4 regions of the Modestobacter lacusdianchii genome follow, and region 2 is predicted to be linked to each of the others. Evidence: riboswitches for the same ligand, from Rfam matches in the RefSeq annotation. Region 2 holds a riboswitch; each other region holds the start of a gene.
What was found. A riboswitch is a leader RNA that binds a small molecule or an ion and turns the genes downstream of it on or off. The one in region 2 is predicted to bind thiamine pyrophosphate.

Region 1 (6,964 bases), on a different contig from region 2:
CGTCATGTGGCGGCGGGGCGGGTTCAGTGCGCGCTGCCGCCCAGCTGGAGCAGCACGACCCCCCCGACCACCAGGGCCAGTCCGCCCACCTGCCAGCCGGTGAGCGACTGACCGAGGAAGACCGCACCGATCGCGGCCACCGCAGCGGTGCCGGTGGCGGACCAGATGGCGTAGGCCACCCCGACCGGGACCGTCCTGACCACCTGGGCGAGCAGCACGAAGGAGAGCGCGTAGCCGGCCAGCACGGCCAGGCTGGGCAGCAGCACGGTGAACCCGGCGGTGCGGGGGAGCAGCGAGGTCGCGACGACCTCGGTGACGATCGCGCAGGCGAGCAGGAGGTAGGCCACGGCCCCGATCGTGCCCGGCTCAGCCCACAGCGGTGAGCAGGTCGCGCACCGAGGCCGGGTCGCGCATCACCGCGCCCATCACCGCGACCCCGGAGGCACCGGCGGCCAGGCAGCCGGCGACCTCCTCGGGGCCGATCCCGCCGAGGGCGTACACCGGTGGGCCCAGCGGCGCGAGCGCGGCCAGCCCGGCCGGGCCCAGCGCTGGGCCGTACCCGGGCTTGGAGGGCGTCGGGAACACCGGGGACAGGAAGGCCCAGTCGCAGCCCTCGGCGCGCGCCCGGGTCAGCTCTGCCGCGGAGTGGCAGGACCGGCCGACCAGCCGGGGACGCGGCGCGGGGAACGGGTCGTGCGCGGCCAGGTGGACGGCGTCGGCGGCGCCGCTCCCGGCGCGCACCAGCACCCCGCCGACCGGGTCGAGCAGGGCCCGCAGCCGGTCGGCCAGGGCGTCGCGCTCGGGCCCGGGCAGGTCCTTCTCCCGCAGCACCACCGCCCGGGCGCCGGCGACGACCGCGGCGGCCACGGTGTCGACCAGGCTGCCCCGGCACCGGGTGCGGTCGGTGAGCACCAGCAGCCGCGGCAGGGTCATCCCAGCTCCGGGCGCCCCTGCATCGCGGTGGAGGCCTGGGCGTGCCAGCGGCGCGGGATCCGCCCGGCGCCATGGGCCAGCCGCCCGCCCTCCACCGCCTGCCGCATGGCCAGCGCCATCCGCTCGGGGTCGCGGGCGCGGGTCACCGCCGAGGCCAGCAGCACCGCGTCACAGCCCAGCTCCATCGCCAGCGCGGCGTCGGAGGCGGTGCCGATGCCGGCGTCGAGCACCACCGGCACGTCGACCGCCTCGCGCAGCAGCGCGATCGAGTGCGGGTTGCGGATGCCCAGCCCGCTGCCGATCGGCGAGCCCAGCGGCATCACCGCGGCGCACCCGATGTCGGCCAGCCGCCGGCCGAGCACCGGGTCGTCGGTGGTGTACGGCAGCACGGTGAACCCCTCGGCGACCAGCTGCTCGGCGGCGTCCACCAGCTCGACGGCGTCCGGCAGCAGTGTCACCTCGTCGCCGATGACCTCCAGCTTCACCCAGTCGGTGCCGAAGGCCTCCCGGCCCAGCCGGGCGGCGAGCACCGCCTCCCGGGCGGTCCGGCACCCGGCGGTGTTGGGCAGCAGCCGGACGCCGCAGCGCTCCAGCACCTCGAGCATCGACCCGCCGGGCACCGCCTCCACCCGGCGCAGGGCGACGGTGACCAGCTGGCTGCCCGAGGCCCGGACCACCCGCTCCAGCACCTCGAGGCTGGGCAGGCCGCCGGTGCCGAGCACCAGGCGCGAGGTGAAGGGCTGCCCGGCGATGGTGAACGGGTCGGTCGCCTCCTCTTGATGCAGGCCGTCCTGCAGGGGCCCGCTCTCCTGCAGGCCCCCGTGCAGGGGCCCGCCGCGAGCCCGTGAGGCTTCGTCCCGAGCTTGTGAGGGATGAGGCGGACGAGGTCCTTCGAGGGGGGCAAGGGGGTCCTTCGACATTCAGCCTCCTGCGGTCGGGGCGAGCACCTCGAGGCGGTCGCCGGGGGAGAGCTCGGTGGTGGCCCAGCTGCTGCGCGGGACGACGTCGCCGTTGCGGGCGACCGCGACCCGGTCGTGCCCGCCGCTGCGCTCGGCGACCAGCCCGGCGACGGTGGTGCCGGCCGGGAAGTCGGCGGGGGTTCCGTTGACGGTGATCGGGACGGTCATCGGTGGGTGAACCTCTCGGCGGTGAACGGGGCGGCGAGCTCGGGCAGCGCGCCGTCGGCCAGCAGTCCGGCGACGACGTCACCGGTGACCGGGGTGAGCAGCACGCCGTTGCGGTGGTGGCCGGTGGCCAGCACCAGCCCGGGCAGGCCGCCGGGCCCGAGCAGCGGGGCGTTGTCCGGGGTGCCGGGGCGCCAGCGGGCCAGGGTCTCGACCAGCTCCAGCTCGCTGACCCCGGGCACGACCTCCATCGCGTCGTGCAGCAGGTCGTGCACGCCGCCGGCGGTGACGGTGGCGTCGAAGCCGCGGTCCTCGGTGGTCGCGCCGACCACCAGCCGGCCCTCGCCGTAGGGCACCAGGTAGACGTGCCTGCCGCGGACCAGCGCGCGCACCGTGCCACCGAGCAGCCCAGCCGCGCCGGCCAGCCGCAGGACCTGCCCCTTCACCGGGCGGACCGGCAGCGGCGGCACGCCCGGCAGCCCACCGCTGCGCGCCCCAGGGCCAGGACGACGGCGTCCGCGGCCACGACCGAGCCGTCGGCGAGCCGCAGACCCGCGGCCCGGCCGCCCTCGACCAGCAGCTCGGCGACCCGCTGGGGCACCACCCGCACGCCGGCGGCCTGCGCGGCGGCCAGCAGCGCGCGGTGCAGTGCCCGGCCGTCGACCGAGTGGTCACCGTCCACGGCCAGCCCGCCGCGCAGCCGCGGGGTGAGCGCTGGTTCCCGGCGGCGGGTGGCCGAGGGGGTCAGCCGCTCGGCGGTGAGCCCGAGTTCGCACTGGTAGGCGTGCAGCGCGCCCAGGGCGGCGACGTCGTCGGCGTCGAAGCCGACCACCAGGGTGCCGGCGGTGCGCAGCCCGACCGGCGTCCCGCTCGCGGCCTCCAGCTCGGCGGCGAAGGCCGGCCAGCGCTGCACCGACGCCAGGCACAGCCGCAGCAGCGCCTCCTCGCCGTAGGCGGCCTCGGTGACCGGCGCGAGCATCCCGGCGGCGGCCTCGGAGGCGCCGGTGCCCGGGGCGTCGTCGACCACGGTGACCGACATCCCCCGCTGCGCCGCCCGCCACGCGACCGCCAGCCCGATCAGGCCACCCCCGGCCACCGCCACGTCGGTCATCGCAGCGCCCGCAGCAGCTCACCGGTCGCCGCACCGGGGTCTGCGGCGGTGGAGACCGCACCGACCACCGCGACGCCGGCGGCCCCGGCGGCCAGCAGCTCGCCGACCCGCGCGGCGGTGACCCCGCCGATGGCGACCACCGGCACCGGCACCGCCGCCGCCACCGCGGCCACCCCGGCCGGCCCGATCGGGTCGGGCAGCCCGGTCTTGGTGGTGGTGGCGAACGCCGGGCCGACGCCGAGGTAGTCCGCGCCCTCGGCGACCAGCAACCGGGCCCGCTCCGGGTCGCGGGCGGTGCCGCCGAGCAGGTGCCCGGGGCCGGCGACCCGCCGGGCGGCGGCCAGCGGCAGGTCGTGCTCACCGAGGTGCGTGCCGTCGGCGCCCACCGCCAGGGCGACGTCCACCCGGTCGTTGACCAGGCAGGTGACGCCCGCCGGCCGGCAGATCTCGACCACCGCGCGGGCGAAGTCGTGCAGCACCCGGTCGGTGCAGCCCTTGGCCCGCACCTGCACCACCGGCGCACCGGCGGCCACCGCCGCGGCCACGGCGGCCAGCGCGCGCGGCCCGCCGGCGGCGTCCGTGAGCACGTGCAGCCCGCCGAGGGGCCTCACGCCGCCGTCCGCCGGACCCGCAGCCGGGCGGGCAGCACCAGCAGCATGGTCAGCACCGCCGCGACGGCGAGGCTCACCAGCGAGGCCGACCAGCCGTTGGCCGGGTCGATGCCCAGGTCGAGCTGGCGCTGGGTCCACCAGGCGGTCCAGCCGGCGCCCGGGCCGCCGAAGTACGTCGGCAGGGTCAGCTGGTAGGCGACGAACCCGGCGAGCCACGGGAGCAGCAGCGACAGCCGGGCGGGCGCGGTGTCGGAGGTGTCCCAGGCCCGGGTGCGCAGCGCGTAGGCGACCAGGAGGACCCCGATCAGCGGCACGAAGACCGCGCCGATCAGGAAGAGGAACGGCTCGTAGGCGGCGATGTCGAAGCTGAGCGCCAGCAGCGTGGCGACGGTGCCGACGACGACCGCGGCGACCCGCCGGTCGATCCGGGCGACGACGTTCTGCGCCGAGACGGCGGTCGAGTAGAGGTTGGCGAAGGCCTCGTCCAGCTCGACGACCACCAGCACCAGCACGGCCAGCGCGCCCAGCGGCACGGCCAGCAGCGCGTCGACGACGTCCAGGCCGGCGCTGCCGTAGGCGGCCAGCGCCAGCACGCCGAGGGTGAACATCGCCACCGTGGCCAGGCCGTAGCCCAGCGCCGCGCCGGTTGCGGCGGACCGGCCGCTGCGCACGTGCCGGGTGTAGTCGGCGGCCAGCGGGAACCAGGAGATCGGCAGGGCGATGACGATGTCGGTCGCCGTCCAGAACGAGGTGGCGTTGCCGGTGGTGAGCTCCGGCAGCGGCTCGCGGAGCACCTCCACGTACAGGTAGACGATCGCGGCCAGCGCCGCCCACACCGCGTACCGGGACAGCACCCGGACGACGCCGAGCGGGCGCAGCGCCATCGCGGTGGCCAGCACACCGGCCAGCAGCACGAACGGCCAGCGCGGCGCGTCGAGCACCCGCGAGGCGGCCTCGGCGATGATCACGATCTCGAAGGTCGCCCAGCCGATGCACTGCACCAGGTTCAGCGCGGTGGGCAGCCAGGAGGCGTGCCGGCCGAGCAGGCCGCGCAGCAGCACCATCGCCGGCACGCCCTCCCGGGCCCCGATGCCGGCGGCGCCGCCGAGCAGCAGCGCGCCGATCACCGCACCGACGACGACGGCGCCGAGGGTCACCGCCAGCGGCCGGTCGGGCAGGACGACGAAGACGGCGGCCACCGGCAGCAGCAGGCTGATGCCCAGGTTGCCCCACAGGCCCAGGGCGTCCCGGAAGCCCAGGGTGCGGGCGGGTGGCTCGCCCAGGGTGAGCGGTGCCTCCGCGGTGGCGGACGGGCGGATGACGTCGGACGTGCTCATCGACAGCTCCCTACGCCGGCATTACCCGGTCAGGTTCCAGCGGTCGGCGGCAGGTCAGCCGCCCTCTCAGCCCGGTTCTCCGAGCTCCCGCACGTGGCATCGGCCACGACGTGCGCCACCCTAGCCACCTCGTAGAGTCCGCGCCGTGCCGGTCGCCGAACTGCTCCGACGTCATCCCGATGCCTGGCGCGGGGCCACCGCGCACCCCTTCCTGCAGGCGGTGCGCGACGGGTCGCTGCCGCCGGCCGCGTTCGACACCTGGCTGGTGCAGGACGCCCGCTTCGTCGCCGACCTGCTGCGCTTCCAGGCCCGGCTGCTGGCCCGGGCACCGCGCCCGGCCCAGGCCGTGCTGGCCGGCGGCGCCGGAGCGCTGGTCGAGGAGCTGGCCTGGTTCGAGCAGCAGGCCGCCGCCCGCGGGCTCGACCTCACCGCCCCGGCGCTGCCGGCCACCGCCGCCTACGCCGAGCTGCTGGACCGGCTGGACGGCGCCGGCGTGCCCACCGCGCTGACCGCGCTGTGGACGATCGAGCGCACCTACCTCGACGCCTGGTCGGCCGCCGCCCCCGGCGCCCCGGCCTACCGGGAGTTCGTCGAGCACTGGACCGTGCCGGCCTTCGCCGGCTACGTCACCGGCCTGGAGGAGGCGGCCGACGCGGCCGGTGGCGCGGACGACGCGCTCTTCCTCGAGGTCGTCGCCGCCGAGACGGCGTTCTGGCAGATGGCGGTGGACGCGTGAGCCTCGCCGCCGACCTCTGGGCGGAGAACGCCGACCTGGCCGCCGCGGCCCTGGCGCACCCGTTCGTGCAGGGCATCGCCGACGGCACGCTGCCGACCGAGCGGTTCGCCGGCTACGTCGCCCAGGACGCGTTCTTCCTGGAGTCCTTCGCCCGCGGCTACGCGCTCGGGGTGGCGCACAGCCCGGACCGGGCCGCGCTGGACACCTTCGCCGACCTGCTCGCCGGGGTGCGCGAGGAGCTGCGGCTGCACGGCTCCTACGCGGCCCGCTGGGGCATCGACCTGACCGCCGTCGCGCCGCTGCCGGCGACCTCGGCCTACACCGACTTCCTGCTGGCCACCGCCTCGCTGGGCGGGGTGGGCCTGACCTGCGCGGCGATGACACCGTGCATGCGGCTCTACGCCCACCTCGGGCAGTCGCTGGCCGGCACGGCGGCCACCCCCTACACCGAGTGGATCACCACGTACGCCGACCCGGGCTTCGAGGACCTCGCGGTCACCCTGGAGCGGCTGCTGGACGCCACCGCCCCCGACACCCGCCCGGTGCGGCACGCCTACCGCCGCGCGATGCAGCTGGAGGTGGCGTTCTTCGACGCCGCCCTCTGACCTCCGGCTCGCCGCCGTGGCGGCCATGTCGGCCGACATGGCCACCCGTCGGACCCGTTCGACGGCCATGTCGGCCGACATGGCCGGGCGGGGGACGCGCGGACCAGCGCCGCCGGTCGGCGTCGACCCGGCCCGTCAGGACAGGGCGGGGGACCAGGCGCCGGTGAGCACGCTGGCGGTGACCGCGACCGCGCAGACGGCCACGGCGGCGACCACCACCCAGGCGTCCAGCGGGCGCAGCCGCGAGCCGCGGGCGTTGGTGCGGGCGATGCCGGAGTCGAAGCCGCGGGCGTCCATCGCGGTGGCCAGCCGGCTGCCCCGCCGGATCGCCCCGACCAGCAGGCCGAACGCGGTGCTGGCCAGCAGCCGCACGTGCGCTCCCGGGTTGCGGCCGCCGTCGACCCCGCGGGCCCGGCGGGCCAGCCGGATGGTCTCCCACTCCGCGGCCAGCAGCGGCACCAGCCGCAGCGCGGCCAGCGCCCCGTAGGCGAACCGGGTGGACACCCG
Region 2 (6,964 bases):
GGTCCAGGTGCGAGTACTGCTTCACCGCGCCGACCAGCGAGGAGATCCGGGTGCTGGCCTCCTCGATCTCGCTCATCAGCGCCTCGGTCTCCAGCGTGTAGCGGAGCCAGCCGAAGGCCGCGTCCCACTCCAGCCCGGAGTCGACCCGCTCCACCACGTCGTCCACCCAGTGGGCGTCCATGCCGGCCGCGGCGAACACCGGGGCCAGGTCGTAGGCGTGGCCGACGCCGAGCTCCTCCAGCCGGTCGGCGATGGAGTCCTCCAGGTCGCTCTCCTCCAGGGCGGTGAGGTCCGGCCGGGGCTTCAGCGCCCGCTCGACCGCGACCTCCTGGGTCTCGATCAGCCGGGCGACCAGCTCCGGGGAGAGCCCCTTGCCGGCCAGCAGCCGCAGCTTGGTCCGCATCCCGGCGACGCGGCTGCGCAGCTGCTCGGTCGCCCGCACGGCCGCGGCCGCGGGGTTGTTCAGCTCGTGGGCCAGGTTCGCCGACAGGACGCCGAGCTGGGCGAGGTGCTCGCGCTGGCGGATCGCCGACTCGGTGGCCCGCACGCCCTCGTAGATGCCGTCGAGCAGGTGCACCGCCATCGGGCACTGCTGGACCACCAGCGTGGCGAAGTCCCCGGCCGGCAGCCGGAGGAACCGGCTGGGCAGCGTGCTGCGCAGCGTCGTCTGGTACACCTCCGGCGGTCCGCTGGCGAAGGCCCGGACGGCGCCGGAGTACGCCCCGCGGTGCGCCGTCCGGTTGATGACGACGTCCTCGCCGCCGCCGTGCTTGGTCAGCAGCAGCTCGCCCTCCAGCAGCATGTACAGCGCCTCGGCCGGCTCGCCCTCGGCGAAGACGACCGTGTCGGCGTCGTACACGCGCACGTCGCTGCGGCCGGAGAGCCAGTGCAGCGCCTCGTCGTCGAGCGACTCGAACAGGAACAGGCTGCGCAGCTCGTCGAGGTCGACGGCCATCTCAGATCGCCTCCAGGTAGCGGTGCACCAGGCTCACGGCCATCGCGCCCTCACCGACGGCGGAGGCCACGCGCTTGACCGACTCCGACCGGACGTCGCCGGCCACGAACACCCCGGGCACCGAGCACTCCAGGTGGTAGGGCGCCCGGGGCAGCGGCCAGCCCGCGGGCGGGCGGCCCTCGGCGTCCAGCAGCGCCGGGCCGGTGCGCAGGAAGCCGTGGTCGTCGCGGGCGTAGGCCTCGCCCAGCCAGTCGGTGATCGGCCGGGCGCCGATGAACACGAACAGCCGGCTGGCCTCGACGGTCTCCGAGCTGCCGCTGGCCGCGTCGGCCAGCACCAGCCGCTCGAGGTGGTCATCGCCCTCGACGGCCTCGACGGTCGTGCAGGTGCGCACCTCGATCACCGGGTGCCCCTCGATCCGGGCGACCAGGTACTCGCTCATGCCCCGGCGGATGTCGGTGCCGCGGCACAGCAGCACGACCTTGCCGGCGTACTTGGCGAAGTGCAGCGCGGCCTGGCCGGCGGAGTTGGCCGCGCCGACGATGTAGACGGTCTGGTCGGTGCAGCTGAGCGCCTCGTGCGGGTCGGCGCCGTAGAAGACGCCGCGGCCGGCGAACTCCTCGGCGCCGCGGGCCGGCAGCCGGGTCCACTGGACGCCGGTGGCCAGGACGACGGCGTGAGTGGTGACCTCCGAGCCGTCGGCGAACCGGACCACCCGGCCGTCGCCGGCCGGCGCGATCTCGGTGACCTCGGCGGTGGTCAGGATCTCCACGCCGAACTTGACCGCCTGGTCGCGGGCCCGCCGGGCCAGTCGGCACCGGAGACGCCGCGCGGGAAGCCGAGGTAGTTCTCGATCCGGCTGCTGGTGCCGGCCTGACCGCCGGTGGCGGTCCGCTCGACCAGCAGGGTGCGCAGCCCCTCGCTGCCGGCGTACACCGCAGAGCCCAGCCCGGCGGGGCCGGCGCCGATGACCACGACGTCGTAGAACGGGCTGCCGGCCGTCGTCGACAGCCCGCACTTCTCGGCCACGTCGCGCAGGCTCGGCCGGCTGAGCACCGTGCCGTCGGGGAAGACGCAGGCCGGCAGCGCGTCGTCGCCGAGCTCGGCGGCGGTGCGGATCGCGGCGGCCTCCTCGCCCTGCAGGTGCCGGTAGGGCACCTGGTTGCGGGCCAGGAACTCCTTGAGCTCCTGGGTCTCCGCCGACCACTGGTGGCCGAGCAGGGTGAGCCCGTCGAAGGGCTGCCGGGCGGTGCGCTTCCACTGGTCGAGCAGGTCGTCCAGGACCGGGTAGAGCTTCTCCTCCGGCGGGTCCCAGGGCTTGAGCAGATAGTGGTCGAGGTCGACGTCGTTGATCGCCCGGATGGCGGCGTCGGTGTCGGCGTAGGCGGTGAGCAGCACCCGCTTGGCGGTGGGTGCCAGGTCCATCGCCTGCTCCAGGAACTCCACCCCGGTCATGCCGGGCATCCGGTGGTCGGCCAGCAGCAGGGCGGTGGTCTCGCCGCGCGCGGTCAGCTCGCGCAGCACCGCCAGCGCGTCGGGGCCGCTCTCCGCCCGGACGATCCGGAACGCCTCGCCGTAGCGGCGGCGGAGGTCGCGGGCGACGGCGCGGCTGACGGCGCGGTCGTCGTCGACGGTGAGCAGGACGGGTCGGGCAGGCACAGCACCTCCGGTCAGCGCCGCCGCGGGGTGGTCCGCCCGGGTGAGCGGGCCCCCGGTGGCCCGCTCATCCAACTCCGGATGTGTGAACAGCGGAAGTCCCGCCGACCGGTCAGACCGGGCGGACCTGTCGCGGCATGGCCAGCGCGGCGAGCAACCCGAGCCCGAGGACGGCGGCGCTGACCGCGAACGCCACCTGGAAGGAGAAGGCGTCGGTGAGCCAGCCGGCGACCAGCGGCCCGACGACCGCACCCAGGTCGGCGACCATCTGGAACACCGCGACCATCCGGCCGCCACGGCGCGGGCTCACGTCGCCGACCAGCGCGGCGGGCACGCTGGCCAGCAGCGAGGCGCCCAGCCCGAAGGTGGCCATCGCGATCAGGAACGCCGCGGTGGACGGCGGCAGCACGAGCACCGCGATCGACGCGGTGGCCAGACCTGTGCCGAGCACCAGCGACGGGCGCCGTCCCCAGGTGTCCGACAGCCGGCCGGCCCGCAGCAGGCCCAGCGCCTGGGCCACCGACCCGGCCAGCAGCCCGGCGCCGGCCCAGGCCACGGTCTTGCCCAGCTCCTCGGTGACGTACAGCGGCACGAGCGAGTTGCGCACGCCGAACAGCACCCACCCGACGCCGAGGTTGGCGACCAGGGCCGCCAGGTAGGCCCGGGAGCGCAGCGCCTGGCGCAGCCCGCCGGCCTCGGTGCCGGGCGGCGGGACGGCGGCGGTGGAGGGCTCCGGCCCGCCGCCCTGGTCGACGCCCGGTGCGGTGGCGGCCGGGGTGGGCGGGAGCGCGGCCGGCCGGAGCAGCACCAGCGCGACCGCGCCGGCCACCAGCAGGAACCCGGCGTAGACGAAGAACGGCACCCGCGGGGAGATCTCGGCCAGGAAGCCACCGGCGGCGGGCCCGGCGATGCCACCGAGGATGAAGCCGCCCTGGTAGGTGGCGGCTGCCCGGCCCCGCTGGTGGGCGGGAGCGGTGCGCAGCAGCAGCGACAGCGCGGCGACGGTGAACATAGCGCTGCCGATGCCACCGGCGGCGCGCAGCGTGACGAAGAGCGGGAAGTTGCCGGCCAGCCCGGCCAGTCCGGTGGTCACCGCGACGATCGCCAGCCCGGCGGCGAGCACCGCCCGCTCGCCGATCCGCTCCACCAGCGACCCACCGCCGAAGGCCGAGACGAACCGGAAGAAGGCGAAGGCGCTGACCGCGAAGCCGACGGCGGTGGTGCCCACGCCGTAGTCGCGGACGAACAGCGGGATGGCCGGGGCGACGACGCCGAAGCCGAGCGCGACCACGAAGGCGACGATGGCGAGGACGCCGACCTCGCGGGGGAGGGGGGCGTCCTTGCCGCGTCGTCGCACGAGCGCCGATCCTCACACGGGCGCCCGGCCGGGCTCAGGCCTGGGGGTGCAGCACCAGCCGGCCGGTCACCTCGCCGGCCCGCAGCCGGTCCAGGGCCTCGTTGACCTGGGTCAGCGGCAGGGTGGCGGCCACCGGCGGGGTCAGCTGACCGGCTGCCGCCAGGCCCACCGCCTGCTCCAGCTCGGCCAGCGTGTTGCCCACGCTGGCCAGCACCCGCTGCTCGGCGACCACCAGCGCCAGCGGGCTGACGGTGAGCTGGTCGGCGCTGTAGCCGACCAGCACCAGCCGGCCGCGCCGGCCCAGCACGCCGGTGGCCAGCTCGAGGGTGGCGGTCACCCCGGCCAGTTCGACCACCACGTCAGCGCCCTGCCCGCCCGACAGCCGGGCGACCGCGTCGGCGGCCTCGCCCGGTGGCACCGCGGCAGTGGCCCCGCAGCGACGGGCAGCATCCCGCCGGGCGGCGTCCCGGCTGACCGCGATCACGGTGGCACCACGCCGCCGGGCCTCCTGCACGGCGGCCAGCCCGACACCGCCGCTGCCCAGCACCAGGACGACCTCGCCGGGCTCCACCGCCGCCTCGGCCAGCGCGTGCACCGCGGTGGTGCCGGCACAGCAGAGCGGGGCCGCAGCGTCGAAGGAGACCTCGTCCGGCAGCCGGACCAGGCAGTGGGCCGGGACGACCAGCTGCTCGGCGAAGGCGCCGTCCGCGGCGAAGGCCAGCACGCCCCGCGGGGTGAGGCAGAGGTTCTGCCGGCCGCGCAGGCACCAGCGGCAGGAGCCGCAGAACAGGTAGTAGTAGACGGCGACCCGATCGCCCTCGGCCCAGCCGGTGACCGCCGAGCCCACGGCCTCGACCACGCCGGCGGCCTCGTGGCCCAGCGTCATCGGGGTGCGGGACGGCGCGTAGAGCCCGTCGGTGAAGTGCAGTTCGGTGCCGCAGACACCGGCGGCGTGCACCCGCACCCGCACCTCGTCGGGCGCGGGGCTGGGGACGGGGACGTCGTCCAGGGCCAGCGGCCGGCCTGGGGCATGGAGACGTGCGGCGAGCATCGAGCAGCTCCCTCCGCCGGCATGAACCGGATCAGGTTGGACGGTCGGCGGTGGTCGTCCGCCTTCTCAGCCCGCGCCCGGGCTCCCGTGTGCGCCGATGAAGCTACCGGGCCTGCTCCACGGGCTCGACGCGGCGCAGGAACGACCGGATCGCCAGGTGGTGGGAGAGCTGCTCGCGGTGCTCGTCGCAGGCGGTCCAGACCTTCTCCCGGTCCGGGGTGTGCAGCTTCGGGTTGTTCCACACCAACCGGGAGGTGGCCGGCGCCCGGCAGCCCTTGGCCGAGCAGATCAGCGCGTCGTCCGTCACGTGCTCGAGTCTGGCCCCCGACGTCCGGGTGACCGGGAGGCCGGTGTCGGGACCGGCCCGGAAGTCCGCCGATCCGCGTGACGACACCGGGACGGCTGGGTACGGCCGGGTCATGACCGACACCAAGCCCCTCGCACTCGTCACCGGCGCCTCCAGCGGGATCGGGTTCGAGCTCGCCAAGCAGTTCGCCCAGCACGGCTTCGACCTGGTGATCGACGCCGAGGACCCGACCATCGACACCGCCGCGGCGCGGCTGCGGGCCGAGGGCACCGAGGTGATCGCCGTCCAGGCCGACCTCCGCACGCCCCAGGGCATCGAGCAGCTGTGGACCCGGGTGCAGGGGCTCGGCCGGCCGCTGAACGCCGCGGCGCTCAACGCCGGCGTGGGCCGCGGCGGCGCCTTCGTCGACACCGACTGGGCCGACGACCTGGAGATCATGCAGCTCAACGTGGTCTCCACCGCCGCGTTGCTCAAGCTCTGCCTCGTGGAGATGACCGGCCGCAACGAGGGCCGGGTGCTGGTGACCTCCTCGATCGCCTCGACGATGCCCGGCGCCTACCAGCCCGTCTACAACGCGTCCAAGTCCTTCGTGCAGTCGCTGACCGAGGCGGTGCAGCAGGAGCTCAAGGACTCCGCGGTCACCGTCACCTCGCTGATGCCCGGCCCGACCGACACCGACTTCTTCAACCGGGCCGACCTCGACGACACCGCCATGGGCAAGGGCCCCAAGGACGACCCGGCACAGGTCGCCGCCCAGGGCTTCGAGGCGATGATGAGCGGGGAGGAGAAGCTCACCGCCGGTTCGCTGATGACCAAGGTGCAGGGCGCGGCGAACAAGGTGCTGCCCGACGCGTTCAAGAGCTCCGCGCACGAGGCGATGGCCAAGCCCCGCGACTGACCTCCCGCCTGCGACGACGCCCCTCCCCGGTCCGCCGGGCGAGGGGCGTCGGCGTTCCTGCCGAACGCCGTGCCGGGCCGGGGGAGGGCTGGCAGAGTGGGCGCATGGACGACGTCGTCATCTGCTCCCCGGTCCGCACCCCCGTCGGCCGCTTCGGCGGGGTCTTCGCCGGGCTCTCCGCCAACGAGCTGGCCGCCTCCGCGCTGCGCAGCCTGGCCGAGCGCGCCGGCCTCGGTGAGGGCGAGGTCGACGACGTCATCCTCGGCAACTGCAGCCCGAGCGGGGAGAACCCGGCGATCGGGCGGATCGCCGCGCTGGACGCCGGGCTGGGCGTGCGGGTGCCCGGGCTGCAGATCGACCGGCGCTGCGGCTCCGGCCTGCAGGCCGTCATCTACGCCGCGATGCAGGTCGCGGCGGGTTCGGGCACGGTCGTGGTCGCCGGTGGCGTGGAGTCGATGAGCAACGTCGAGCACTACGCGCTGGGGCTGCGCACCGGCGCCAAGGGCGACGGCGTGATGCTGCACGACCGGCTGGCCCGCGCCCGCGAGACCGCCGGCGGCATCCACCACCCGGTGCCCGGCGGCATGCTCGAGACGGCGGAGAACGTGCGCCGCGAGCACGGCATCGACCGGCTCGAGCAGGACGCCTGGGCACTCCGCTCCCAGCAGGCCGCCGGGGCGGCGATCCGGGAGGGGCGGTTCGCCGACGAGATCGTCGGGGTCGAGGTGCCGGCGACCCGG
Region 3 (6,964 bases), on a different contig from region 2:
GCACCGAGATCGCGAGCAGCACGGCGAGGGCGCCGAGCACCACGCGGGCGAGGGCGGCGAGCAGGAACGCCGTCCACCCCTGTCGCCAGGAGGTGGGCGCGGGGGCCGGGACGGCGCCGGCACCGAGGGTGGCGGTCATCGGTTCTGGGCCTCCCACACGAAGGTGAGCCGGGCCGAGCCGCCCTTGACCCGCGCCGGGGCGCTGGCCGAGAGCGTGAAGGTGAACTTGTAGGTGCGGGTCTCCGCCGTGGTGCCGCCCGCGGTGTCCCAGGGCAGGATGCCGCGGGCCCAGCTGGTGGCGAAGGACCCCATCGTGGTGGTGACCGTGGTGCCGGCGGAGCGGAAGCCGGCGCAGTCGGCGTTCACGCCGCCGCCGGTGCCGGCGTCCCAGGAGAGCTGGAGGTAGCTGGCCAGGTCGCCGGTGCTCGTCCGGTCCCGGGCGTAGAGCCGCACGGTCGCCGGCAGCGAGCCGGTCGAGGTGACGATGACGCACTCGGTGACGCTGTCGCCCGGGCGCATCGCCGGCAGGCTGAGCGGCGCGATGCCCTCGATCTCGTTGGTCAGCGCCACAGTGCCGGTGCCGATGCTGGCGGGCAGCGCGGTGGTCTGGTCGGTGAAGCCCGCGTAGGCGGTCTGCCAGAGCAGCGCCGCGGCGAGGACGAGCGCGCCGGCCGTGGACACGACGACGCCCCGTCGCGTCGCGCGACGGCTGGGACGGCGGAGGCGCACCCTCGTCATGCCTGGCTCTCTCCGGGGCTCCGGTGAGGTCGGCCGGCGGAGGCCACCTCGGAGCCTTGGACGCTAGGGCCCGCCCACCCCCAGGAGAAGACGCAAGGTCACCAGATCACTCCGCTGGGTGACGGGCGCTGCGGGCAGGTGACAGCCCTCCGGGTGGCCCGGTGACCCAGCGTCCGCGCGGGTCAGCCCCGGCCGGCCAGCCGCATCGGCAGGTGTGGGATGCCGTCCTCCAGGTAGTCCGGCCCCGACCGGCGGAAGCCGAACCGCTCGTACCAGGACTCCAGGTACGCCTGCGCGCCGATGTCGATCGTGCGGCCCTCGCACAGCTCGATGCCCCGCTGCACCAGCTGCGCCGACAGCCCCCGCCCCCGGGCCTGGACCGCGGTGGCCACCCGGCCGATCGCGCGGTCCTCGCCGTTCTCCAGCAGCCGGATCGTCGACAGCACCGTGCCCTCGTCGTCGGCGAACCACAGGTGGAGGGTCGTCGGTTCGGCGTCGCGGCCGTCCAGCTCCGGGTAGGGGCACTCCTGCTCGACGACGAACACGTCGACCCGCAGCCGCAGCAGCCCGTACAGCTCGGCGGGGGTCAGTTCGGCGAACCGGGCGGTGCGCAGGGGAGGGGCGTCGGTCACCGGCTCATCGTCGCAAGCACTCAGGACGCCGTCCGCCGCAGGTGGTCGCGATGTGCCAGCAACGCCCAGACCACGTGCCCGAGGTCCATCCGTTCCCCGCCGGCCGGCATCTCGTCCGGCAACTGGGCGTCCGGCACCAGGGTCAGCGGCGGGCGCGGCACGTTGGCCGGTTGCCCTGCGGGAGAGATGACCGGAGCTGCGGCGAAGGCCGGGTCGGGCGGGCCCCAGATCTGCTGTCCGGCCCGGTCGTGGGCCACCAGCTGCGGGCCCCGGAGGCGCAGGACGATGCCCTCGTCGTGCACGAGACCGTGGTCGACGTCGCACAGCAGGACCATCGCCGACACGTCGGTGCGGCCACCCAGCCGCCACGGCCTGAGGTGGTGGGCGTGCAGCCGTTCGATCCGGGTCTCCGTGCAGCCCGGTCGCGCGCAGCCGCCGTCGCGGGCCAGCAGGGCCCGCCGCTGGGCCCGGGTCGCCAGCCGTCGACGGCGTCCCAGCGCCAGCGGCTGACCGTGCCGCTCGACGATGACGCTCAGCGACGCCTCGCACGCCATCCGCCGGACCTGCGCCGGGGTCAGTGCCGGCCCACCCTCCAGGTGGGCCCGACCCGCGGCGGCGTCATCGGCCAGCACGTCGGCGTCCACGTGTACGACCACCTCCCGGCGAGGTGGGTCGCCCGCTCGCCGGCCGGTGTCGGCGGCGACCTCGGCCAGCTGGGCCAGCGCCCGGCAGCGGCGGGCACTGGCCCGTTCCCGAGGGAACGCCCCGGGGTCGGCAGGGCACTCGGTGGCCGCCGTCTCCCTGGCCGCCGTCTCTCCGGTGGCCATCGCCCCGGTCGCTGCCGCGCGCTCCCGGCGGGTGTCCCGTTCCACCAGCGACTCGACCGCCGCCAGCAGGGCCGCACCCGACTCTCCGTCCATCCGGACCTGCAACACCAGCATCCCGTCGGCGTCCCAGTGCCACTGGAAGGACCGCTTCTCCGAGACTCGGCCCTCGTCGACGGCGTCCGACCGGCGCCAGGCCCGCACCACTCGCTCCACCTGGGAGGCCGTGGCGTGCCGCGCCAGCTCGACCAGCTCGACCTCGGTGGCGGGGTCGGCCACCCGGCTGATCGCCCGCACCTTCGAGTACGACAGCCGGCCGGCGGCGAACGCCTCCGCCGTCACCGGCAGCGAGCCCAGCGCTCGGGCGACCCGGACGTGCTCCCGCGCGGCGCCCGGACCCATCCCGCACTGCCAGGCCAGCCAGTGCGCGCAGCTCCGGACGCCGACCTCGCCCCAGCCCTCACGGGCGTCGAACTCCGCCACCAGCCGCAGCCAGGCAGCCGTCGCCGCTGCCAGGCGCACCGCGCCGGACCTGATCTCCCGGGCCAGCTCCGCCACCGACCGCTCGCCCGGCTCGCCACCCAGCGCCGAGTCGCCCACCGACGCGCCGCCCACCGCCACGAGTGCACCCATGCCGCGATGCTGCTCTCGGGGTATGACAGAACCGCAGCTCAGCGACCAGCAGGCGTTCCCGCGGGAACGCCTGCGGTTCGTCAGTCGCGCGCCGGTGCGGTGCCGTTGCCGTCGAGCGGGACACGCGTGACCGGCGCCGCCTCGCCCACGCTCCCCGCGGCTCCGTTGCCCAGCCGCTTGAGCAGCGCGGCGACGTCCAGGCCGGTGAGGTCACCGGACAGCTGCAGGCCCTGGGCCACGTTCGCCGCCACCGAGCGGCCGAGCGAACCGGCGCCGTCGGCGGAGATGACGGTCATCTTCTCCACCGCCGACAGCGGGGCCGAGGCCGCCGCCACCACCTCGGGGAGCACCTTGACCAGCAGGTCGAGGATCGCCGCCTCGCCGTAGTTGGCGAACGCCTCGGACCGGGCGTCCATCGACTCGGCCTCGGCCTTGCCGCGGGCCAGGATCGCGGCGGCCTCCGCTGCGCCCTCCCGCTCGACCGCGTCGGCGATCGCCTGCCGGCGCTGCTTCTCCGCCTCACCCCGCTTGGCGCCCTCGATCGCCTCGGCCTCGGCCAGCGCCGAGCGGCGGGCCCGCTCGCCCTCACCGGACAGCCGGGCCTGCTCGGCAGCGGCCTGGGCGGCGGCGATGGTCGCCTGCCGCTGCGCCTCTGCGGTGAGGATCGCGGAGTTCTTCCGGCCCTCGGCCTCCTGCTCCACCCGGTACCGCTCGGCGTCGGCCGGACGGCGCACCTTGGTGTCCAGCTGCGCCTGGGTCAGCGCCGCCGTCCGCTCGGCGACCTTCTCCTGCGCGGTCAGCACCTCCTGGTCCTGCGCGGCCTGGGCGAGCGGCCCGGCGGCGGCGGCGCGGGCCTTGGCGGCGTCGATCTCCGCGTCGATCTCGGCCTGCTTGAGCTGCAGCTGCCGCTGGGCCACCGCGATCGCCTCGTCGGCGAGCAGCTGCTCCTGCTGGGCGGCCTGCCGGGCGCGCGCCTCGGCGATCGACGCCTCCTTGAGCACCCGGGCGGCCTCCGGGCGGCCCAGGTCGGCCAGGTAGCTGCCCTCGGCCTGGATGTCCTGCAGCTGGAAGGTGTCCAGCACCAGCCCCTGACCGGTGAGCGAGGACTCCGCCTCCTCGGCGACGGCGGAGGCGAACGCGGCCCGGTCGCGGATGATCTCCTCGATGGTCAGCCGGCCGACGATCGACCGCAGCGCACCGGCCAGCACCTCGGAGGTGAAGGTGTCGATGCCCTCCTGCTGGGCGAGGAACCGCTGCGCCGCGGCGCGGATCGCGCCCTCGTTGCCGCCGACCTTGACGATGGCGACGCCCTCGAGGTCGCACTTGACGCCCTGCAGGCTCACCGCGCCGCGGATGCCGACCGGGATGCGCCGGCTGGACAGGTCGATCGAGTGCAGCTTCTGCACCACCGGGAGCACGAAGACGCTGGCCCCCATCACCACCTTCTGCCCGGACATGTCGCGGCTGACCGCGCCGTCGGTGCCGGTGACCGAGCGGCCCTGCCGGCCGGTCACCAGGAAGGCCTGGTTCGGCCCGGCGACCTTGATCCGGGAGAGCACCAGGAGCACGAGCAGCAGCACGAGGACGGCGATGCCGCCGATGGCGATGAGCAGGGTCACGGCTGGGTTCCTCCGGGGTCTGGGAAGAGGTCGGTCGGCTCCGGTGCGGTGGAGGCGACCTGCACGGAGGTCTCCGTGAGGGTGTCGACGACGTAGACCGGGGTGCCCGCGGGCAGCGGCACGTCGCTGCGCGCGTGGTACTTGAGCTGCTGGCCGGCCACACCGAGCCGCACCTCGCCGAGCCCGCCGGCGGGCACCCGGGAGACGACGACCCCCTGGGCACCGAGCAGCCGGTCGGCGGTGAGCGTCGGCTCGGTGGGCATGTCGCGCAGCAGCGCCGACAGCCGGACGGCGCCGGCGGCCAGCGGGAGCGCCACCACCAGCCCGGCGAGCAGGGCCAGCAGCACGGTGGCGGCGCCGGGCAGGGCGGGCAGCAGCGCGGTGGCCGCGGCACCACCGAAGCCGATCCCGCCGAGGAACGCGGCGATCGCGGGGAGGGAGAAGGGGCCGTCGGCGTCGATCGGGCCGATCTCCCCGAGCTCGCCGGCCAGCAGTGCGACGACGAGCACGAGCAGGCCCAGCCCGCCGACGACGAGGAAGGCCACGGCGATGGGGTCCACGTGCCCTCCTCCTGGGTCCGGCGCACAGAGTCGCAGGTCAGCGGCTCGTGATCAAGCCGAGCGAGCGCACCGGCCGCGGCCGGCCGGGCGCGGTGCTAGCGTCCGGGCCTGACACGGGGTGTCCCGCCCGGGACTGAGAACACACCCGTCGAACCTGCTCCAGTTCGCACTGGCGAAGGGATGTCACGGCGTGGACGCCACCGCTCTGCGCGCCGCCGCCACGGCGCTGCGCGACTCCGCACCCCTGGTGCACTGCCTCACCAACACGGTCGTGCAGACGATCACCGCCAACGCCCTGCTGGCCATCGGCGCGGCCCCGGCGATGGTCGACGAGCCCGCCGAGGCCGGCGAGTTCGCCGCCGTCGCCTCCGCCGTCCTGGTCAACGTGGGCACGGTGCACCAGCGCACGGCCGAGGCGATGCGGCTGGCCGCCCGCGCCGCCGGTGAGGCCGGCCGCCCCTGGGTGCTCGACCCGGTGGCGGTCGGTGGGCTCACCTTCCGCACCGAGCTCGCCGCCGACCTGGTCGAGCTGCGGCCCACCGTCGTCCGGGGCAACGCCTCGGAGGTGCTGGCCCTGGCCGGCGCCGGGAAGGGCGGTCGCGGCGTGGAGAGCACCGACTCCCCGGAGGCGGCGCTGGAGGCGGCCCAGGAGCTGGCCCGCCGGACGCTGGGCATCGTCGCGGTCAGCGGGCCGGTCGACGTGGTCACCGACGGCGAGCGGGTGGTCCGGGTGGGCGGTGGGTCACCGCTGCTGACCCGCACCACCGGCGCCGGCTGCGCGCTGGGCGGCGTGGTCGCGGCCTACGTCGCCACCGCCGGCGACCTGATGACCGCCACGGTGGCCGCCCACGCGCACGTGGCGCTGGCCGCCGAGGCCGCCGCCGCGCGGGCCGCCGGGCCGGGCACCTTCGCCCCGCTCTGGCTCGATGCGCTGGACGCCGTGGACGGCGACGCCCTCGCCGCCGCCGACGTACGCGGCTCATGAGGGCCGGCTTCGACCCGACGCTCTACCTGGTCACCGACACGGTGCTCTGCGCCCCGCGGTCGGTGCCCGAGGTGGTGACCGCCGCGGTCGCCGGCGGGGTCACCGCCGTCCAGGTGCGGGACAAGACCGCCAGCCACCGGGAGCTGCTCGCGCTGGTCCGCGCGGTGCAGGTGGTGCTGCCGCCGGCGGTCGCGCTGATCGTGAACGACGCCGTCGACATCGCGGTGCTCACCGGTGCCGACGGGGTGCACGTGGGCGCCGACGACCTGCCGCCCGCCGAGGCGCGCACGCTGCTCGGGCCCGACGCGCTGGTCGGCGTCTCGGTGGGCAGCGCGGCCGAGCTGGACGACGTGCTGGCCCTCCCCGCCGGCACGGTCGACCTGGTCGGGCTCAGCCCGGTCTGGTCGACCCCCACCAAGCCCGACGCCGGTGCGGCGCTGGGGCTCGACGGCGCCCGGGAGCTGGCCGCCCGGGCGCGGGCCGGCGGGCTGACCTCGGTCGCGATCGGCGGCATCTCCGCGGACACCGCCGCCGCGGTCGCCGCGACCGGGGTCGACGGCATCTGCGTCGTCTCCGACATCTGCACCTCGGCCGACCCGACGGCTGCGGCCCGGGCGCTGCGCACCGCGCTGAGCGGGGTGCCGGCGTGACCGCGGCCGTGGCGCTGACCATCGCCGGCAGCGACCCCAGCGGCGGCGCCGGCATCCAGGCCGACCTGAAGACCTTCAGCGCGCTGGGCGCCTACGGCACCGCGGTGCTCACCGCGCTGACCGCGCAGAACACCCGCGGCGTCACCGGGGTGCACGGCGTCCCGGCCGGGTTCGTGGCCGAGCAGGTGCGCACGCTGCTGGCCGACGTGACCGTGCACGCCACCAAGCTGGGGATGCTGGGCACCGCCGAGGTGGTGCGCGAGGTCGCCGCGCTGCTGGCCGGCCGTCCGGCCGGGCCGGTGGTGTGCGACCCGGTGATGGTG
Region 4 (6,964 bases), on a different contig from region 2:
CAGCACCCGGGGCGCGGTGGCCAGCGCGGTCGCCACCGACAGCCGGCGCTGCTGCCCGCCGGAGAGGGTGAACGGGTTGGCGTCGGCGAGCGCGGCCAGCCCCAGCCGCTCCAGCAGCTCCTCGGCGGTGGCGCGCGCCTGCGCGGCCCCCGCCCCGGAGCGCAGCGGCCCCAGCGACAGCTCGTCGCGCACCCGCCCGGTGAGGAACTGGTGCTCGGGCTGCTGGAACACCGTGCCGATCCGGTTCGCCAGCTCCGCCGCCGGCCAGCGGTGCGGGGGCAGGACCGGACGGCGCAGCCCGGCGGTCAGCGCGGGGGAGGCGACGACCCGGCCGGTGCTGGGCGCCCGCAGCCCGGCCAGCAGCAGCGCCAGCGTCGACTTGCCGGTGCCGTTCGGTCCGGTCACCGCCAGCGTGCGGCCGGCCGGCAGGACGACGTCGGTCGCCGCCAGCGCGGGTCGCGTGCTGCCCCGGTGCGTGAAGCCCGCCGCCTCGGTGGCCAGCAGCAGCTCGCCGGGGGAGTGCACCTGCCGCGCCGGCAGCTGCAGCGGCGCCGGTCGCCAACCGGGCGGGTGCTCCACCGCGCCACAGCCGGGCAGCAGCTCCACCACCCGGTCGACCAGCGGCAGCCACGCCTCGACGTCGTGGTCGACCACCACCAGCGTCGCCGACCGGTCGGCCACCGCCCGGGTCACGGCCGCCCGCACCAGCGCCGCGCCGTCCGGGTCGAGCTGCGCGGTCGGCTCGTCGAGCAGCAGCAGACCCGGCCGGGGCGCCAGCGCGCCGGCCAGCACCAGCCGCTGCTTCTGCCCGCCGGACAGCGCCGCGGTGGCCTGTTCGCGGCCGAGGCCGAAGCCGACGGCGTCCAGGGCGGTGTCGACCGCGGGCCAGATCAGCGGCGGCGGCGTCCCGGTGTTCTCCAGGCCGAAGGCCACGTCGTCCCCGGCGCGGGTCATCACCAGCTGGGAGTCCGGGTCCTGGAACACCACCCCGACCGGCCGGCGCCGCCGGTCGGGCACGGCGCCGTCCACGGTCAGCTCACCGGCGACGTCGCCGGACTCCGGGTCCAGCAGCCCGCCGAGTGCGCGCAGCAGCGTCGACTTGCCCGCCCCGGACGCGCCGGTCAGCAGCACCCGCTGCCCGGGCTCCACCCGCAGGTCGACGTCCCGCACCGCCCAGGCGCGCCGGCTGGCGTGCCGGAAGCCGAACCCGTCGATCCGGACGGCGGCCGGCCCGACCCCGCCGTGCTCGTTCGGCCCCGTCCCAGGGACCCGCGGCGCGCGGAGCGCGTCGTGGGGAGGGACGGGGTCCTTCATCAGACCCGGGTCCGGCCGGAGGCGAACGACGACAGCGCGCCGCTGGCGGCCAGCGCCCGGGTGAGCGCCATGCCGCCGAGCCCGGCGATGACCACGGTGCTCACCACGATGAGCGCGGTGTAGGTGGTCATCCAGCCCGGCGTCCAGTCCGGGTAGTAGTTGTAGAGGTCCAGCCCCGCTGCGGTGGCCCCGGCGAGCGCGGCGGCCAGCAGCGCCTGCGGCCAGCTGTACCGGCGCCAGCCGAAGGCGGCGAAGCCCAGCTCACCGGCCAGGCCCTGCAGCAGGCCGTAGACGATCACCAGCGAGCCCCAGGCCGATCCCAGCAGCGCGGAGACGATGCCGGCGATCAGCTCGGCGAACAGCGCGGCACCGGGCTTGCGCACGACCAGCGGGGCGAGGACGGCGGGCAGCAGCCAGACGCCGTACATGAAGGCCTGACCCGGCGGGAAGGCGCCGAAGGCCGGGCCGGTGGCGGCCCACAGCAGGCCCCAGGCCCAGAAGACGACGCCGAACGCGACGCCCAGCACGGCGGTGACGACGATGTCGACGGTGCGCCAGCCGCGGCGCGGCTCACCCTGGGCAGCATCGGACGGACGGACGGCCTGTTCGGCCATGGTGCTCCTCCAGACTCCCTGCGCCGGCATGACCCGGATCAGGTTCGAGGGTCTGCGGTTGCCCGCACTCTCAGCGCCGAGGCGCTCCCCTGTCGTGTGTGTGCGGGCAAGCCTAGCCCGGTCGGGTGCGCGGCCACGGTGGGCTGGTGATAGGCAGGACGGCAGCACGGCGGGCCGGTGGCCCGCTGACGACTCGACGAGGAGACGCAGTGGCACAGCAGCGGACGGCGATCATCACGGGAGCGGCGCGCGGGATCGGCGCGGCCATCGCACGGCGGTTCGCCCAGGACGGGATGGCCGTCGCCGTCCTGGACCTGGACGAGGGCGCCTGCGCGGGCACGGTCGAGGAGATCCAGAAGGCCGGTGGCGAGGCGCTCGCCGTCGGTGCCAACGTCGCCGACGAGGCGTCGGTGAACGCCGCGGTCGAGCGGGTCGCCGCCGAGCTGGGCGCCCCGACGGTGCTGGTCAACAACGCCGGCATCACCCGGGACAACCTGCTGTTCAAGATGAGCGTCGACGACTGGGACGCCGTCATGGGCGTGCACCTGCGGGGTGCGTTCCTGATGAGCAAGGCCGCGCAGAAGCACATGGTCGAGGCCGAGTTCGGCCGGATCGTGAACCTCTCCAGCGTCTCGGCGCTGGGCAACCGCGGCCAGGTCAACTACTCCGCGGCCAAGGCCGGCATGCAGGGCTTCACCAAGACCCTCGCCATCGAGCTGGGCCGGTACAACGTGACCGCCAACGCGATCGCCCCCGGCTTCATCGAGACCGAGATGACCGCGCAGACCGCCGAGCGGGTGGGCGTGCCGTTCGAGCAGTTCAAGGAGATGGCCGCCAAGCAGATCCCGGTCGCCCGGGTCGGCCAGCCCGAGGACATCGCGCACACCGCGTCGTTCCTGTGCAGCGAGGGCGCCGGCTTCGTCTCCGGCCAGGTCATCTACGTCGCCGGCGGCCCCCGCGACTGACGTCGGGCCCCCAGCACTGATCAGGTCCCCTGATCACCAACTGTCCCCCTGCACCAGCGTTGGTGCAGGGGGACAGTCATTGATCAGGTCAGGTGGGTTCAGGTGGTCGTTGCATCACCGGTTGGTTGAGGTGGTGAGAGTAGGTCGTTGAGTGCTTCGGCGGGGGTTCTCCAGCCGAGGGTCTGGCGGGGTCGTCCGTTGAGTTCGGCGGCGACCACCGCCAGGTCGGTGGGGGTGTGCACCGAGAGGTCGGTGCCTTTGGGGAAGTACTGGCGGAGCAGTCCGTTGGTGTTCTCGTTGCTGCCGCGTTGCCAGGGTGAGTGCGGGTCGCAGAAGTAGATGGGCAGGTCGGCGGCGAGGGTGATCTCGGCGTGCCGGCGCATCTCCAGGCCCTGGTCCCAGGTCAGGGACAGGCGCAGGTGCTTGGGGAGCTGCCCGATGGCGGTCACGATGGCTTCTTGCAGGGCCAGTGGGTCGACCTTGCGGCCGGGTAGGTGCAGCAGCAGGCAGAAGCGGGTGGTGCGCTCGACCAAGGTGCCGATGTAGGACTTGTTGGCCGCTCCGGCGATCAGGTCGCCTTCCCAGTGCCCGGGCACTGCTCGGTCGTCGACCTCGGCGGGCCGCTCACTGATCATGATCTTCCCCGGGATGCGGCGGTCTGGATCGGAGCGTCCATCCACGCGGTGTCGGGGCCGGCGGATCGCCCGCCCGGTACGCAGGCAGGTAGCAAGCTCCCGGCGCAGCAGCCCCCGGCCCTGGATGTAGAGGGCCTGGTAGATGGCCTCGTGCGAGGGGCGCATCGCCGGTTCGTCGGGGAACTCGATGGCCAGGCGCATCGCGATCTGCCGCGGTGAGTACCTGCGTTCCAGATCGGCCTGCACCCGCTCCCGCAGCGGCTCGTGGGCCAGCTTGAAGGGCTTGGGTCGGGCTCCGCGGGCCTCGGCGTCGGTCTGGGCCGGCACCGCCCGGTAGGGCCGCCCCGGGTGGGCTTGCTCCCACAGCGCCAGCTCGCGGCTGACCGTGGTCGAGGCTCGCCCCAGCCGGGCGGCGATTTGGCGCGCGGACTGGCCAGCGGCCAGCCCGACGGCGATCTCCTCCCGCTCGCTCAGGGACAGGAACCGGCCCGAGGGCTCATGGACATCCAGCGGTGGCACGCCACCAGCTTCCCGGAACCACCGCCGACCGCGCTGCCCACTGACCCAGGCCCGCGCAGCGGCTGCCGCCGTCGGCAGCCCCTGCGCGATCCCCGCCCAGAACACCCGCTCATTCGCCCGTGTCACAGCCACCCATGCCACCCCTCAGCTGGGGTGATGCAACGACCCCCTGACACCGGGTCACCTGATCAATGCTGGACGGACGGCGGTGGCTCGTCGTCGGGCCTCTTGGTCACGCCGCGGCGGGCGAGCTCGGCGGTGAGCCGGGTCCACACCCGCACCGGGAGCAGCCGGGCCAGCTTCATCGCGACCATCATCGGCACCGGGAAGACGACCTCGGCCTTGTCCCTGGCGATGCCGTCGGCGATGGTGCGCGCGGCGACGTCGGCTTCGACCTTGAACGGCATCGGGAACCGGTTGCGGTCGGTCATCCGGGTGGTCACGAACCCCGGGTTGACGGTCTGGACGACGACGCCCCGCGGGGCCAGTGACCCGCGCAGGCTCTCCAGCAGGCTGATCAGCGCCGCCTTGCCCGCGTTGTAGGCCTCCGAACCAGGCAGGCCGCGGTACCCGGCGACCGAGGCCACCCCGACGACCCGGCCCCGCCCCGCGGCCAGCATCTGCGGGACGACGGCCTCCATGGTGTGCACCGCGCCCATCACGTTGACCTGCAGGTGGTCGGCGAACAGCTGCGAGTCCCACGGTTCCACGTGGAACGACGACCAGGTGCCGGCGTTCAGCACCGCGACGTCCAGCCCGCCCAGCGCCTGTCGCACCCGCTCGCCGGCCGCCACGGTGGCCGCCCGGTCGGTGACGTCGACCGGGACGACGACCATCCGGCCTCCGGCGACCTCGGCGAGCTGCTCGGTGTTGCGGGCGCTGATCGCCACCCGGGCCCCGCGGTCGGCCAGTTCCCTGGCCAGCGCCGCGCCGATGCCGGTCGAGGCGCCGGTGACCCAGATCCGTGCTCCGGAGATCTCCATGCCCGACAGCCTGGATGATGGCGGGCATGGCAGCGCGCAGTGGGTCGAAGGGGTCGAGGAAACCGTCCGCCGGGCCGGCGCCGCGGCTGGGGCACGGTGAGTTTGTGGCCTACCCGGGTGGCCCGACCGCGATCTACGACCTGCTCGAGCGGCTGAGCGCGGCGGCCGGGGACTCGCCGGACTTCGGCACCCCCGGGATCAGCCTCGACCGGAAGCGGCTCACCGTGCGCTGGTACGGCGAGCTGCCGGCGCCGGTGCAGGCCGTGCTGGCCGACCCCGGCTGCGAGGTGACGGTGCAGCAGACCGCCTTCCGCCCCGGTGACCTGCGGGCGGAGGCGCAGCGGCTGCTCCGGGAGCACCCGGGCGTCATCGCCACCGCGAACGCCCGGCCGGAGGGTGACGGCGTCGAGGTGCTGGTGCCGCCCGCGGTCGCCGACCCGGCCGGTGGTGCCGAGCAGGCGGTGGCGGGACTCAGCGCCGTCCCGCTGTTCGCCGAGGTCGGCGAGGCCCCACCGCCCTGAGCCCGGAGGGGGCCAAAGTCGGGACTTTGGGCCCCACCGGGCGGGGGTCAGGTGAGGGGCGGGCCGTAGGTGAGGTGGGCGACCCCCTTGGAGAGGGTCTCCGCGCCGAGCAGGGCCAGTGGCTGGGACGTGCCCTCGGGGAAGAGGCGGATGCCGGTGCCCACGGCGAGCGGGTAGACGTAGAGGTGCAGCTCGTCGACCAGCCCGTCGGCGAGCATCGCGCGCACCAGCGTGGCGCTGCCGCTGACGTAGAGGTCGCCGTCCACCTCGTCCTTCAGCGCCCGGATCCGGTCGGCCGAGTACCCGCCGACCACCGTCGAGTTCCGCCAGACCGACTCGGCGTCGGTCATCGTCGAGCTGACCACGTACTTGCGGGTGTCGTTGAAGAACGGGGCGCCCTCGTCGTCCTCCACCGTGCGGGTCGACCAGGCCGGGGCGAACATCTCGAAGGTCTGGCGGCCGAGCAGGATGCCGGTCGACGAGCCGGTCAGCGAGCCGATGGAGGCGGCCAGGTCGTCGGGGAAGCCGTAGTCCATCGTCCACATCGGGGCGTCGACCACCCCGTCGACGGTGGTGAACTCGTGGACCTTGATCGCGCCCATGGGGTGCTCCTCGTGCGTCGGCCGGCGGTGCCGGCGGCGGTGGTGTCGTACCTGGGACGGCGTCCGGCGCCGTTCCTCATCGGTGGGCCGGTGCTCAGCCGTAGCTGGGGTCCAGTGGGGTCGAGGGGGTCACGGCCACCGCGTCGAGGTCCGGGTCGGCCAGGACGGCGTCGATCGCGGCACGGCTGCCACCGACGTAGGTGAGGTAGCCGTCGATCTCGGTGGCGACCAGCCAGGCCCGGTCCGCCGGCCACCACAGGCTCGCGCACCGCCACGGCACCTCGGCGGGCAGCACCGGCGCGGCGGCGACCGGGCCGGTGAGCAGGTGGAACGCCCGGTGCGGGATCTCCACGCGCATCGGCCGGTCGGCCCAGGCCTCCGTCTCCTCGAGTCCGAAGCCCTCCCAGAGGCAGAAGTACGCATCCGCCGGCGTCCCGGTGGACGCGCCGAGCACGCGGGCGAGGGCCGCGGTCTCCCGGGCGTCCAGGCCGCCGTCGCACGGTCGGCCCCAACGGTCGGAGCCGGCCACCAGGTCGTCGAAGCGGGTCTCGGCGGTCAGGGGAACCCCGGTGGCGGCGGCGATCTCCGGCCACCGGTGCCGCGGCTCGGCGTCCTGGTCCTCGTAGCTGGGCGGCAGCACCCGGGCGTACGCCTCGAAGACCGGCGGGACGAGGGAGGTCACCGTCCAGGGCGCGGACGACGGCCGCAGCGCGGCCTCGATCCACGCCGCCGGGCTCACGTCGCCCAGGATGGCCAGCCCCGGCGCCCAGTCGACCGGCTCCTTCGGGTGCATGCCGGCATCCTGCCCGGC

Region 1: another riboswitch for thiamine pyrophosphate. It lies ahead of ACJTNH_RS05095 (purine-cytosine permease family protein); the one in region 2 lies ahead of ACJTNH_RS18670 (alcohol dehydrogenase catalytic domain-containing protein).
Region 3: another riboswitch for thiamine pyrophosphate. It lies ahead of thiM (hydroxyethylthiazole kinase); the one in region 2 lies ahead of ACJTNH_RS18670 (alcohol dehydrogenase catalytic domain-containing protein).
Region 4: another riboswitch for thiamine pyrophosphate. It lies ahead of ACJTNH_RS05070 (ECF transporter S component); the one in region 2 lies ahead of ACJTNH_RS18670 (alcohol dehydrogenase catalytic domain-containing protein).

What each region holds. Positions count from the first base shown of each region.
Region 1 is NZ_JBJJTJ010000005.1:79,181-86,144, reverse strand. It holds gene ACJTNH_RS05130 (DMT family transporter) at 24-347, opposite strand; gene ACJTNH_RS05125 (thiamine phosphate synthase) at 367-933, opposite strand; gene ACJTNH_RS05120 (thiazole synthase) at 930-1,718, opposite strand; gene thiS (sulfur carrier protein ThiS) at 1,854-2,060, opposite strand; gene ACJTNH_RS05110 (FAD-dependent oxidoreductase) at 2,057-2,503, opposite strand; gene ACJTNH_RS05105 (FAD-dependent oxidoreductase) at 2,500-3,168, opposite strand; gene thiE (thiamine phosphate synthase) at 3,165-3,779, opposite strand; gene ACJTNH_RS05095 (purine-cytosine permease family protein) at 3,776-5,116, opposite strand; TPP riboswitch at 5,107-5,217, opposite strand; gene ACJTNH_RS05090 (thiaminase II/PqqC family protein) at 5,262-5,852, shown strand; gene ACJTNH_RS05085 (TenA family protein) at 5,849-6,457, shown strand; gene ACJTNH_RS05080 (energy-coupling factor transporter transmembrane component T family protein) at 6,593-6,964, opposite strand, start outside.
Region 2 is NZ_JBJJTJ010000036.1:15,613-22,576, reverse strand. It holds gene ACJTNH_RS18690 (ATP-binding protein) at 1-955, opposite strand, end outside; gene ACJTNH_RS18685 (NAD(P)/FAD-dependent oxidoreductase) at 957-1,766, opposite strand; gene ACJTNH_RS18680 (response regulator) at 1,715-2,614, opposite strand; gene ACJTNH_RS18675 (MFS transporter) at 2,724-3,968, opposite strand; gene ACJTNH_RS18670 (alcohol dehydrogenase catalytic domain-containing protein) at 4,003-5,019, opposite strand; TPP riboswitch at 5,010-5,118, opposite strand; gene ACJTNH_RS18665 (hypothetical protein) at 5,123-5,326, opposite strand; gene ACJTNH_RS18660 (SDR family NAD(P)-dependent oxidoreductase) at 5,439-6,224, shown strand; gene ACJTNH_RS18655 (acetyl-CoA C-acetyltransferase) at 6,329-6,964, shown strand, end outside.
Region 3 is NZ_JBJJTJ010000028.1:18,264-25,227, reverse strand. It holds gene ACJTNH_RS17160 (signal peptidase I) at 1-139, opposite strand, end outside; gene ACJTNH_RS17155 (hypothetical protein) at 136-738, opposite strand; gene ACJTNH_RS17150 (GNAT family N-acetyltransferase) at 921-1,370, opposite strand; gene ACJTNH_RS17145 (DUF222 domain-containing protein) at 1,391-2,827, opposite strand; gene ACJTNH_RS17140 (flotillin family protein) at 2,908-4,446, opposite strand; gene ACJTNH_RS17135 (NfeD family protein) at 4,443-5,006, opposite strand; TPP riboswitch at 5,111-5,204, shown strand; gene thiM (hydroxyethylthiazole kinase) at 5,197-5,991, shown strand; gene thiE (thiamine phosphate synthase) at 5,988-6,641, shown strand; gene thiD (bifunctional hydroxymethylpyrimidine kinase/phosphomethylpyrimidine kinase) at 6,638-6,964, shown strand, end outside.
Region 4 is NZ_JBJJTJ010000005.1:71,651-78,614, reverse strand. It holds gene ACJTNH_RS05075 (ABC transporter ATP-binding protein) at 1-1,314, opposite strand, end outside; gene ACJTNH_RS05070 (ECF transporter S component) at 1,314-1,928, opposite strand; TPP riboswitch at 1,927-2,029, opposite strand; gene fabG (3-oxoacyl-ACP reductase FabG) at 2,138-2,893, shown strand; gene ACJTNH_RS05060 (IS30 family transposase) at 2,992-4,188, opposite strand; gene ACJTNH_RS05055 (SDR family NAD(P)-dependent oxidoreductase) at 4,236-5,030, opposite strand; gene ACJTNH_RS05050 (hypothetical protein) at 5,135-5,551, shown strand; gene ACJTNH_RS05045 (dihydrofolate reductase family protein) at 5,599-6,153, opposite strand; gene ACJTNH_RS05040 (hypothetical protein) at 6,248-6,946, opposite strand.